DNA from 3 places in the Methylophaga thalassica genome. Region 1 is predicted to be linked to each of the others. Evidence: predicted binding sites of a transcription regulator. Region 1 holds the regulator's gene; each other region holds the start of a gene.
The links. The regulator PhoB, encoded in region 1, activates phosphate uptake and scavenging genes when phosphate is short. The targets are predictions, from matches to a motif close to GNNTGTCATAAAACTGTCANAT.
Positions count from the first base shown of each region.

Region 2: pstS (phosphate ABC transporter substrate-binding protein PstS) is a predicted target of PhoB. The motif match lies at 1,646-1,667, and genes of this name have one in related genera.
Region 3: QQL60_RS10205 (UDP-2,3-diacylglucosamine diphosphatase) is a predicted target of PhoB. The motif match lies at 1,875-1,896, and genes of this name have one in related genera.

Region 1 is NZ_BSND01000006.1:100,244-104,536, forward strand. Features, by position in the region: gene QQL60_RS11470 (PstS family phosphate ABC transporter substrate-binding protein) at 1-483, opposite strand, end outside; gene phoR (phosphate regulon sensor histidine kinase PhoR) at 627-1,916, opposite strand; gene phoB (phosphate regulon transcriptional regulator PhoB) at 1,929-2,621, opposite strand; gene QQL60_RS11485 (inorganic phosphate transporter) at 2,811-4,293, opposite strand, start outside.
Region 2 is NZ_BSND01000005.1:691,484-695,776, forward strand. Features, by position in the region: gene QQL60_RS10470 (glycogen/starch/alpha-glucan phosphorylase) at 1-668, shown strand, start outside; tRNA gene QQL60_RS10475 (tRNA-Arg) at 771-847, shown strand; gene QQL60_RS10480 (hypothetical protein) at 1,015-1,416, shown strand; gene pstS (phosphate ABC transporter substrate-binding protein PstS) at 1,730-2,788, shown strand; gene pstC (phosphate ABC transporter permease subunit PstC) at 2,911-3,888, shown strand; gene pstA (phosphate ABC transporter permease PstA) at 3,885-4,293, shown strand, end outside.
Region 3 is NZ_BSND01000005.1:638,270-642,562, forward strand. Features, by position in the region: gene prlC (oligopeptidase A) at 1-1,820, opposite strand, end outside; gene QQL60_RS10205 (UDP-2,3-diacylglucosamine diphosphatase) at 1,963-2,757, shown strand; gene QQL60_RS10210 (glycosyltransferase family 4 protein) at 2,757-3,809, shown strand; gene QQL60_RS10215 (MlaA family lipoprotein) at 3,946-4,293, shown strand, end outside.

The sequences.
Region 1 (4,293 bases):
GTTAGTAATGTCTTCTGGGTAACCACAGGTGCGGGTTGCAGAGAAAATCGCATCCACTTGAGGAATGGTCAGACCATCAATTGGGTTGTCTTTGTGCACATAGACAGCCAAGGCATCGATAGCAACACGAATTGGGGTGGCTTTGTAACCATATTTCGCTTCAAATGCCGCGTCTTCTTTATCTTTCATTTTGCGGCTCATTGGACCAAAGTTAGAAGTACCTTCAGTCAATGCAGGTGGCGCAGTTGAAGAACCTGCAGCCTGAATTTGAATACTCACATTTGGGTATTCACGTTTGAACTCTTCAGCCCACATTGTCATCAAGTTAGCTAATGTGTCTGAACCAACACTCGATAAGCTGCCTGAAATACCGCTCACTTTTTCGTAGTCAGGTAAAGCAGGATCAATATCACCAGCGAATGTCAGCGGCGAGAAAGCCATCGTCATTGCAGCACCTAGCAGAGCAAGGTTTTTCTTGAACATAGTGTTCAACTCCCAAAAATTAAAAGAAAAAAGCAACGTTATTAACGTAAGCGCTAGGTAGTATGAGTTTAGCGTGTGACAAGGATATGAAAAATATATGACAAAGAGATGACAGAGACATTTTTTCTTTGTTTAACGGGCATTTATACCGGGATTTTCTCCACTGCTGCTGTCTCAGGAAAGCAACATTTAAAACTGCTACCTTTGCCTAACTCGCTAGTGATAATCAGTCTTGCGCCATGTCTTTGCAGCACGTGTTTAACGATCGCTAAGCCCAGCCCTGTGCCGCCAGCATCACTACTACGACCTTTATCAACACGGTAGAAACGTTCCGTCAGCCGATCTAAGTGATGAGCCGCTATACCTTCCCCTTCATCCGTTACTTCAATGCAGACGCCATCATCTGTTTCGCGCCAGCTGAGTGTGACCTTGCAACCCGCAGGAGTATATTTCACCGCATTGAATACCAGATTAGATATTGCACTTCGTACTTCACCCAAATCACAAATCAACCATTTATCTGTTTCCAGATTGAGACTGAACTGATGCTCATGGTAGTGCTCCAATGCCTTGGCATCCTCAATGATCGAATGCAGCAACTTGTCCACATCCGTTGGAATGCGACGTAATGATTTTTCTCCAGTCTCCAACTGAGATAAGACCAATAAATCCTTAATCATCAAATGCATACGTTCACTTTGCTGACGCATTGCTGGCAGAGCCATTTTCCACTGTTCCGGATCGGTATCTTCGGTAAACGCTTCCAGATAACCTCGTAAAACGGTTAGAGGTGTTTTTAGTTCATGCGAAACATTAGCAACAAAGTCACGACGCATACGCTGAAGTTTGATGGTCTGGGTAATATCACGGGCAATCAATAAGCGGCCCGAGCCCATGTAGTTCACCAGCTTGACTTCCAGCTGCACATCTTCATTCAGCGGTGATTTGACCGTCGTCGTGCCGCCGAGGTGGATATGATTTTCCAGTAAGTGCTGAAAAGCAGGTTCACGAATGAGATTATTGATCCTGACATTGTTATCCCGGGGCCAGCGTACGCCTAATAACTCTCGAGCGGCCTGATTTGCCCAATCCACTTCACCAAACTCACCCAAGACAACGATGCCATCCGGTAAGGCGGCTGTTGCTGATTGAAAGCGTTTAAGGTATCCGGTTAGTTTTCTTTTCCGATTACTATTTTGTTGACGCATCTGCTCAATCTGACGACAGACATCATCAATGACCCCTTCCGCACTGGGCGAGCGACGTTTTTTGGGTTTTTGTAACCAATACCAGAGTTTGTACCAGTTATGCTGAAGCCACAAAGCATAGGCCAAAGTGGCAACAAACATAAACGCCATCATTTGACCAAATAACAGCCCGACAAAACCTGCCAGACTGACTAGTGTCAGTAGCCGCCAATTATCCCATTGCATATTTCAGTTCGCTTAATCGACTGAAAAACGGTATCCAACACCTCGAACGGTCTGGATAAATTGATCATGGCCTGTTGGCTCAAGTGCTTTGCGCAAACGACGTATATGGACATCCACGGTACGTTCTTCAATGTACACGGTATCGCCCCAGACATAATCCAGTAACTGTGAGCGACCATATGCGCGTTCAGGATTTTTCATGAAAAAGTGTAATAAGCGAAACTCGGTAGGCCCTAATTCAACACGCACATCATCAACAGTGACACGATGACTTTTTGTATCCAGCACTAAATTGCCAAACTGGAGTTTCTGAGCATCTTCATTTTCTGGCGGCTGGCAGCGACGTAATACTGCTTTAATACGAGCGATAAGCTCAGGTGGTGAAAAAGGTTTATTGACGTAATCATCAGCCCCAACAGCAAGACCTTTGACCATGTCTTCGCTTTCACCTTTGGCAGTGAGCATGATGACGGGAATATTGGCCAGAAACTCGTTAGCACGCAGACGACGAATAAACTCAATGCCATCAATGCCAGGTAACATCCAGTCGAGTAAAATCATATCGGGTTGGTTATTTTTTAATAAGTCCAAACCAGATTCTGCATCACCAACCGACTCGCAGGTCAGACCGGCCTGTTTCAGGGTGAACGTCAACATATCCCTGATGGCGACATCATCTTCAACCACTAATACGCTTGTAGCCATAAATTCATCCCAGTATTTCTTCAATCATAGTCCAAGTATCTTACCTCTGAATTATGACAATTTCGTAACAACCGTGTTTTTATTACCATTGCAGGCTACTTTATAGACTATCTGAAAAATATAAAGCCACAATTTCCGCTGGAAAATGTGGCTTTATGACAGTTTTATGTCAAAACATATGCCGTTGTTTTAACTCATAATTCCCTTAATCATATAAAACAACGATGCAGCTAATACTGCGGCGGCAGGGACAGTGATTAACCAGGCTGTAACAATTTTTTTAACAATATCGCGTTTGACGTAAAGACTTTTCTTTTCTTTCTTCAATACTTTTTTGGCTTTTTTGAGCGTGTCTTTTTCACGGTCAATTGAGCTATATAACTGAGTGATGCGCTGGTAATCAGCCGCTGACTTTTGTTTTTTATCGAGCAACATATTCAGCTCACTGCGTAATGCGCTTAATAAACGTTTTTCTTCCTGAATTTCTTGTTTATCTCGCTCAATTTCTTGCTTGAGGCTACTCGACTTATCCATCCATTCTCGCAAGAAACCAACACCAAAAACACCGCCAATGGCAATATGCGTTGAGCTGACCGGCAACCCTAACTGGCTGGCGATAATGACCGTGATAGCGGCTGCCATCGCAATCGAAAATGCACGCATTTGATCCAGTTCAGTAATTTCACCCCCCACGGTGCGAATCAAACGGGGACCATAGAGGCCAAGTCCAAGCGCTATACCAAAGGCACCGACAGCCATTACCCAGAAGGGTATGCCCGCTTTGGCATTAATACCGCCAGTCATCACAGCATCATGGATCGCTGCCAGCGGCCCGATTGCATTAGCCACATCATTCGCCCCATGAGCAAAACTCAATAAAGCCGCAGCAAAAATTAATGGGATGGTAAACAGAATATTGATGCTTTCACGATCGTTTTTCAGCTTGGGCAAACGACGGCGCAATGAGGCTTTGACTAAAAAGAAGGAAATAAAAGCGACGATCAAACCAATAGTTGATGCTTGCAACATGCTTGGTTTATCGACGATGTCGACGGTGAACAACCAGTCATTGACCAAGGTTAAGAACTTCGGCCAGATGTGTTTCAGGCCTTTTAAGACCAGATAAGTTACAAAAGCCCATGCCATGATCGATACATACACCGGTACCCATTTCAGCGAGGCGGCTATTTTGTTTTCCTGAAAGATAATGGTTTTTTTGATGGCAAACAAGAAAGCGGCGGCCACCACACCACCAATCACTGGAGAAATTACCCATGAGCCCACTATGGCGCCCATCGTTCCCCAGTTCACAATCTTAAACCCTGCTGCGGCAATACCTGCTCCCATCACACCACCGACAATAGAATGCGTGGTTGAAACAGGTGCGCGAGCAAATGTCGCCATATTTAACCAGAGTGCAGCCGCTAGTAACGCGGCCATCATTGCCCAGATGAAAGTATCACTCTCCTGACCAAAGGCATTGATATCGATGATGCCATTTTTAATCGTGGAAACCACATCGCCACCAGCAATAATGGCGCCGCTGGCCTCAAAAATCATCGCGATGACAATGGCACCAGTCATTGTCAAAGCCTTGGAGCCCACCGCAGGCCCGACATTGTTGGCAACATCATTGGCACCGATATTCATTGCCATATAAGCGCCAAAGACA
Region 2 (4,293 bases), on a different contig from region 1:
ATGTCATGGCAAAACGCATCATCAAACTGATTAATAATGTTGCCAGCACAGTGAATAATGATCCGGATGTGGGCGATCTGTTAAAAGTCGTCTTTTTGCCAAACTATCAAGTTTCAGCCATGGAAGTGATTTGCCCAGCAGCTGATTTATCAGAACAGATCTCTACCGCCGGTAAAGAAGCCTCTGGTACGGGCAATATGAAATTTATGATGAACGGCGCGATGACTATTGGAACACTGGATGGAGCCAATATTGAAATCCGTGATGAAGCCGGCGCTGAAAACTTCTTTCTGTTCGGTCTGACTGAAGACGAAGTCACTGAGCTCAAGCCCACCTACAATCCACGGTTTATTATTGATAATGATGCCGATCTGAAACGCGTCGTCAACTTGTTAGAATCAGGCCACTTCAACCAATGTGAAGAAGGTGCTTTTGATGACATTATTGCTGCTTTCACCAGCCCCAATGACCCATGGATGACGGTTGCAGACTTCCATAGCTATGTGGAAGCCCAGCAACGTGCAGCGGAAGTCTATCAAGACAAAGAACGCTGGATAGCAATGAGTATTATGAACAGTGCTAACAGTGGTATGTTCTCTACCGACAGAACCATGGAAGAGTACAACAACGATATCTGGAAATTAGAAAAAATTAATCCACGGTTTTAATTTTGAGCGGCCAAGAGGGTGTTAACGACTCTCTTGGCTAAACACCTCTTGAGCCGTAGCAGATTATCAGCAAAGTCCGTATAATCTTCGGCTCAACTTCACGCGCCTGTAGCTCAGTTGGATAGAGTACCAGTTTCCGAAGCTGGGGGTCACAGGTTCGATTCCTGTCAGGCGCGCCACTTTTAAACAAAAAACATTCAAGCACCCTATTCCTCATTATCTGTGGACGTGACAAACGTTCTCATATCAAATGCTGGGAAACTTGCCCGAAAATCTGGGGTAATTATCAGCTGCTCAATATCATCTAAACATTTTTAATACGCTCTCCAACAATAAGGAGAGAGAAATGAATGTTTTGTTATTGGGTGCTGTCGCCATGATTACAGCCTTGATTTTATCTGCATGGTTAATGACATTTGCTCGCTGGTTCCCTATAAAAGGGATTGATGGCGACTTTTTAGTGGATTATAAAACCATGATCAGAGCGCATGTTGACTATGCGCTTATGGCATTGTTTAGTTTGGGTTTCTACGGTGCAGCTTCAGGCGCCAATATTGAGCTATCAAAGATCGCATGCCTTTGCATTGCTGTTGGTGGATTTACCAATCCGACGATTTTTGTCATCGCTGCCTTTGATACCGACTTCTGGAATAAAGCTATTTGGAAAATTTTCTCCGCGCTCAGCTTTATTGTTACAACAATTGGTTTTGTATGGATTGCCTACAGCTTTCTGATGTTCGCTATTTAGCAACAGATTGTTACGTATAAATCGTTCTAATGTTGTAATAGAGCGCCTATATATGGCGCTCTTTTTAATCTAACCTCATATTTTTATATTCATTTTATGAAACGGTATGCATTCCAGAAAATGAAATATATAAAATGTAGGCTACTAAAATAGCATCTACTTTATTAATTTTATTAAGAATTCAGCGTTAACCCTCTATCTCAATATAAAAATTTCTGACTAAGTTTGCTTTTGTCATAAATCTTTAACTTAAGGTCGTTACTCTTATCGAGTTAAAGATTTTTATTGCTTAATTAACTAGTCAGGAGTTTCTATGAAACTATTTGCAAAAAATGCAAAGTCAGTCTTTCTTATTACTGCACTTGTTGGTGCTATGTCATCAACTGTCGCCCATGCCGAACTGAAATTAAATGGTTCTGGTGCCAGCTTCCCAGCTCCACTTTATAACAAATGGTTCAAGGACTACAGCAAACAAACTGATGGTGTACGTATTGACTATCAATCAAAAGGTAGTGGTGCAGGTATCCAAGACTTTATCAATGAAACTGTTGATTTTGCTGCTAGTGACGCAGCGATGAAAGACAGCGAAATCGAACAAGTGAAAAAAGGCGCTATTTTATTGCCAATGACTGCCGGTGAAGTTGTTCTGTCATACAACTTAGACGGCATCAAAGAATTGAAACTGCCTCGTGACGTTTATCCTGAAATCTTCATGGGTAAAATTACAAAATGGAATGATCCAAAAATTCAAGCAGCTAACCCTGGCGTGAAACTGCCTGATGAAAAAATCACTGTCGTTGTTCGTTCTGATTCAAGTGGTACTAGCTTTGTATTTACTAACCACTTATCAGCGATCAACAGTGAATTCAAAGAAGCAGTCGGTGGTTCTAAATCTCCGAACTGGCCAAGTGCAGGCACCATTGTTAAAGCGCCTAAAAATGACGGTGTAACAGCCACAATCAAACAAACTCCAGGTGCAATTGGTTATATCGAATATGGTTTTGCCAAACTAACCAAAATGCCAACCGCTGTTCTTGAAAACCAAAAAGGTAAATTTGTGAGTGCAGGTAGCGAAAGTGGTGCTGCAGCATTAGCGACTACACCTTTCCCATCAACAACTCTGCCAGGTAGCGATGTGCCAGACTTACGCGGATGGGCAACGGATCCAGCAGGTGATGACGCCTACCCAATCGCAACATTTACTTGGTTACTTGTCTACAAAAATCAAGACGATGATAAAGCAAAAGCCATGCGTGACTTGATTGAATACATGGTAACGAAAGGTCAAGAATCATCTGAATCTATGGGCTATATCCCATTACCAGAAAACGTTGTTGAGAAAGTTCGCAACGCTGCAAAAATGATTCAGTAATCAGGCAGTTGAAGACTCAGATTAAAATGCTGCAAGGACGTTTGACCTTGCAGCATTTTCTCTGTTTTAAAGACAGCATAAAACACGTTTCAAATACGAATGAATAATTGATAGGAACGCACATGGTTTACGATCCATTTAAAGAGGCAAGCAGTGATAAAACACTGTCTGCACCACCATCTACCACTGATTATTTAAAAGACTCTGTATTCCGTTCTTTTGCTTATTTTTGCGCCTTATCCATTATTCTTTTGGTCGCCTATATCATTTTTGAATTAGGCTCACAGGCATTACCTGCCATTAAAACACACGGCCTTAGTTTTATTACCGGCACCACCTGGGATACTAATGAAGGTGTGTTTGGTGTATTGCCAGAAATCTGGGGCACATTATATAGCTCGTTTTTGGCACTACTCCTTGGTGGCTCTTTAGGTGTGGCAATTGCTATTTTCTTAACCCAGAGCTTTGTTCACGCTAAATTCGAAATGATTTTTAGAACGATCATCGAATTATTAGCTGCTATTCCTTCTGTTGTTTACGGTTTGTGGGGTATCTATGTGCTTATCCCATTAATCAGACCCGGCGCGCAGTGGTTACATGAGACATTGGGCTGGTTTCCATTATTTGGTACAGACCTTAGCGGACCAGGTCTCGCGCCCGCCGCCCTGGTTTTAGCCATTATGATTCTACCAACCGTGGCAGCTATCTCTGCCGATGCTTTCCGTCGCATTCCTTATAAAGTGAAAGAAGCGGCTTATGGCATGGGTGCAACAAAATGGGAAGTGATCTTAAAAGTCATGTTACCTACCGCCTCGTCCGGCATCTTGGCTGGTCTGGTACTGGGGTTTGGACGTGCTTTAGGGGAAACGATGGCGCTCGCAATGTTGATTGGTAACGTTAACAACATCAACTTATCGTTGTTTGCCCCGGCAAATACCCTAGCCTCACTTCTTGCATCAACCTTCCCTGAAGCGGGTCAAATTGAAATCCAGGCATTGATGTATGCGGCATTAGTTCTATTACTCATCACATTCATCGTAAATGTCGCGGGCCTTGCCGTGCAGCAATACACCATGCGTAAATTTGAGGGTAAAAAATGAGTCAATTACAAATGGAAGAGCCAGTATTACCTCCCAGAATTGAATTACCAGCGCTGGAAAAAAATCTTTTTGAGGTCAGAGCCTTAAAAAATTACTTCCTGACTTCTATGGTCTGGGTATTGGCGGTACTCGCCAGCATCCCCTTATTTTCAGTGATTTATATGCTGATTGTTCAGGGTGGCGCAAGACTGGATATGGAAGCGATTACCGCCTTACCACCAGCCGGGTTTGAAATGGGCGGTGGTTTTGGTAACGCGATTGTCGGTACTTTAACCATGGTCGGCATTGCCTCAGCCATCAGCATTCCGATTGGTATCATGGCTGCGCTTTATTTATCCATACTGAACCCGTCAAGCAAAATCGCAACATTGTCACGCTTTTTAGCCAAAGTATTGACTGGTTTTC
Region 3 (4,293 bases), on a different contig from region 1:
GCATAACCACCAGCAAAGATATGACCAAAGCTATGAGCAAAGCGATTAAATTTTGGTGGCTGTACCACGGCAACCTGATCGCGTACTTCGGCCAGAATTTTATCCACTTGATTTCCACCTTCTGGATCAAATTCCAGATGCAAACGGAAATCAAAAATAGAGAATTCGAGCTGACGCACCATCATCATCGCTGACTGGAAATTACGCGCCGCAATCATTTTTTCATACAGTTCTTCAGGCAGTTTTTCACCGGTTTCATAATGACCAGAAATGAGATCTAAGGCTTCTCTTTCCCAACACCAGTTTTCCATAAACTGACTAGGTAACTCGACAGCATCCCAAGCCACACCATTAATTCCTGACACACCCGCATAATCAATTTTTGTCAGCATATGATGCAGACCATGACCAAATTCATGGAATAAGGTGGTAACTTCATCATGAGTAAACAAGGCTGGTTTATCACCGACAGGCTCAGAGAAATTACAGGTCAGGAAAGCCACAGGAGTTTGCAGCCCCTTGGCCGTTTTCCGACGCACCAGACATTCATCCATCCACGCGCCACCACGCTTATGCTGGCGAGCATATAAATCCAGATAAAACTGGCCACGTAAGTTGCCGTTTGATTCGCGAATTTCAAAGAAGCGGACATCTTTATGCCAGGTATCAATATCGGTACGTTCACTGATAACCAAACCATATAGGCGGTTGACGACAGCAAATAAGCCACTAACGACTTTATCTTCGGGAAAGTATGGCTTTAACTCTTCTTGAGAAATGCTATAGCGTTGCTGGCGTAATTTCTCAGCAAAGTACGTGACATCCCAAGCTTGTAATTCATCCATGCCTGCCGTTTCTTTTGCGAAGGCTTTCAGTTCTTCAAATTCTTTAACCGCAATGGGTTTACTTCGCTCGGCCAGGTCATTCAGAAAGTCCATCACTTGTTCCGGACTTTGTGCCATTTTTGTTGCCAGTGATCGCTCAGCATGGTTAGCAAAGCCAAGTAAGTTAGCTAAACGATGACGAAGTTTGAGAATATCCGCCATGACCTGCGTATTGTCCCACTGTCCGGCATTCGGTCCCTGGTCAGAGGCTTTGGTCGCAAATGCGGTGTACATTTCTTCGCGGAATTCACGATTATCCGCATAAGACATGACCGGCATATAAGACGGGAAATCCAGTGTGAACAACCAGCCATTAACATTATCACGTTTGGCAAATTGCTCTGCCATGGCAATGGTGGATTCGGGTAATCCAGATAACAATTCTTTATCCGTAACATGCTTTTTCCAACCGTGTGTCGCATCCATCAGATTTTCTTCAAACTTAGCACTCAATTCGGTCAGTTTTTGCGTGATATTTTTATATTCATCGCGATCGGCCTGATTTAGCTCAACCCCGGATAAACGGAAATCCCTGACCGCATTATCAATGACTTTTTTCTGAGCCGTATCGAGTGACTGATAAGCCTCACTCTCAGCCAATTGTTTATATGCGCGATACAGGTCTTCATTCTGACCCAGCTCGGTACCGAACTCACTCAGCATAGGCAAACACGCATTGTAGGCTTTTCTTAACTCATCAGAATTCACCACTGAATTCATGTGACTCACCGGCGACCAGACACGATCAATTGATACATCGATATCTTCCATCGGCTCGACAAGGGTTTCCCATGTCGGATGACTGACTTGAGTGAGTAGTTTATCTACTGCTTGCCGAGCCTGACTGATGGCTTGCGTCACCGCAGGCTCAACATGCTCAGGTTTAATCTCAGAGAAAGGCGGTAATACATAATTTTCTAATAATGGATTGCTCATTGGGCGTCTCAATTTTGGCTGTTGTTTAATGATACGACAATTAATTCAATAAGTTATCGTCATCATTCTGCAACATAACATTCATCATGCTGCAATATTTATTCGATAGTGTGCCCTCAAAATACTAAGGAAACGACACATTATGCAAACACAAGTGAGTCATAAAGAGAAGTTAAAAGTTCGCAGCGTCTGGATTTCTGATATCCATCTGGGATTTCGTGGTTGCAGCGCAGACTTTTTACTGGATTTTTTGCATAAGGTCGAATGCGATTATTTATACCTGGTAGGAGATATTGTTGACGTCTGGGAAATGAAAAAACGTATGTTTTGGCCTCAGGCACATAACAACGTTGTTCGTACCTTATTAGGTAAAGCAAAACATAACACCAAAGTCATCTACGTACCTGGCAATCATGATGAGTTATTGCGTGACTTCAATGGCGCGGTATTCGGTAATATCGAAATTCAAAATGAAATGATTCACACCACGGCGGATGGTAAAAAACTGCTCATTCTGCATGGTGATCAATTCGACAGTGTGGTCAAAATTTCTCCCTTACTGGCAAAATTAGGCGGACGACTCTATGACTATCTGCTGAGAGCGAACCGGCTTGTTAATTATGTTCGCCGTAAAATGGGTTTCTCTTACTGGTCACTGGCAGCATTCTTAAAACATAAAGTGAAAAATGCGGTGCAGTACATCAGTAATTTTGAAGAAGCGGTGGCCCATGAAGCAGCCAAACAAGGAGTTGATGGTGTTGTTTGTGGTCATATTCATCGCGCAGAAATCACCCGTATTAATAATGTCGATTACTTCAACTGTGGTGACTGGGTAGAAAGCTGTACAGCTTTAGTTGAGCACCCTAATGGCAAAATGGAAATTTTGTACTGGGCCGACATCATCGAACAACCGCAAGCCATCGCTCAGGCAGCCTAATGAAAATCGTCATCATCACCGATGCCTGGGAACCCCAGGTAAATGGGGTGGTACGCACCCTGAAGCAGACCCGTAAACATTTAATCGAGCTGGGTCACGATGTTCATCTAATTACCCCTGAACAGTTTAAGACTGTCCCCTGCCCGACTTATCCGAGCATTCCATTATCGTTATTTCCAGGCAGAAAGGTTAGTAAATTACTCGATTCCTATCAGGCTAATGCCGTCCATATTGCTACTGAAGGTCCTCTAGGGATGGCAGCAAGAAGATGGTGTATTAAAAACGATGTGCAATTTACCACCTCTTATCATACGCAGTTCCCTGAATATGTCCGTTTGCGCCTTCCCATTCCATTGAGATGGAGTTATGCCTGGTTTCGACGTTTTCATGGCAAAGCCGTGCATACACTGGTTCCAACAGCCTCTCAAAAGCAACGTCTGATTTCTCATGGTTTCAAGAATGTTGAAGTATGGGGACGAGGTGTGGACACAGATATATTCTCACCTGATAATCCAAAACAGCTTGGTTTAACCGGTCCTGTGTTTATGAATATGGGACGCGTAGCTATTGAGAAAAATATTGAAGCCTTTCTGCAGTTAGACATTGACGGTAATAAGGTGGTGGTGGGTGATGGCCCGGATCTCGAACACCTGCAGCAAAAATATCCTGACGTTACCTTTACTGGAGCTAAATTTGGCAGAGAGCTCGCCTCTTATGTCGCTGCAGCAGATGTCTTTGTTTTCCCAAGTAAGACAGATACTTTCGGTCTGGTATTACTGGAAGCGATGGCCTGCGGAGTTCCCATCGCAGCCTACCCTGTCACAGGACCGGCTGACATCGTACAACAGGGGGTGACCGGATTTCTTGATGACGATCTCACAACAGCTGCGAAAAAAGCCTTAACACTGTCTGCTGACGATTGTATTGAGTATGCAAAAAATCATAGCTGGATGGCCTGTACAAGAGTATTTTCAGACTTCATGTTCAATAATCAGCAGAGCAGTAAACTGGAAGATACCGATATCACAAATCACTCATTTTGGTGTCTTTAAAATCCGTCCTGTTGTTTTTTTGCAACTCAGTTCACATTACCATGTCATAAACGCAACAGATGACTTGCATTGCTATAAGTCCGCGTGCGATTATTTCTCGGGTCGATAAGAATAAAATTTAAAGGATCATAATTCGATGTCTACCCTGAGCTCAGTTTTCAAACTCGGTTTTTTGGCAACAGTATTGCTGCTCACTGGCTGTGCCACAAGCAACAATCCCAAAGACCCTCTTGAGGGATATAACCGTGCAATGTACAAGTTTAACGACACAGTGGATAAAGCCATCCTGAAACCTGTAGCTAAGGGATACGACACGGTAATGCCTGCCCCACTTAGCCAAGGCGTGAGCAACTTTTTTAGTAACCTCAACGACATCACTGTGATTATCAACGATTTATTACAGTTCAAATTTAAACAAGCGGCGAACGATACTGGCCGTTTTGTATTGAATACAACGGTTGGTGTCGCCGGTATTTTTGATGTG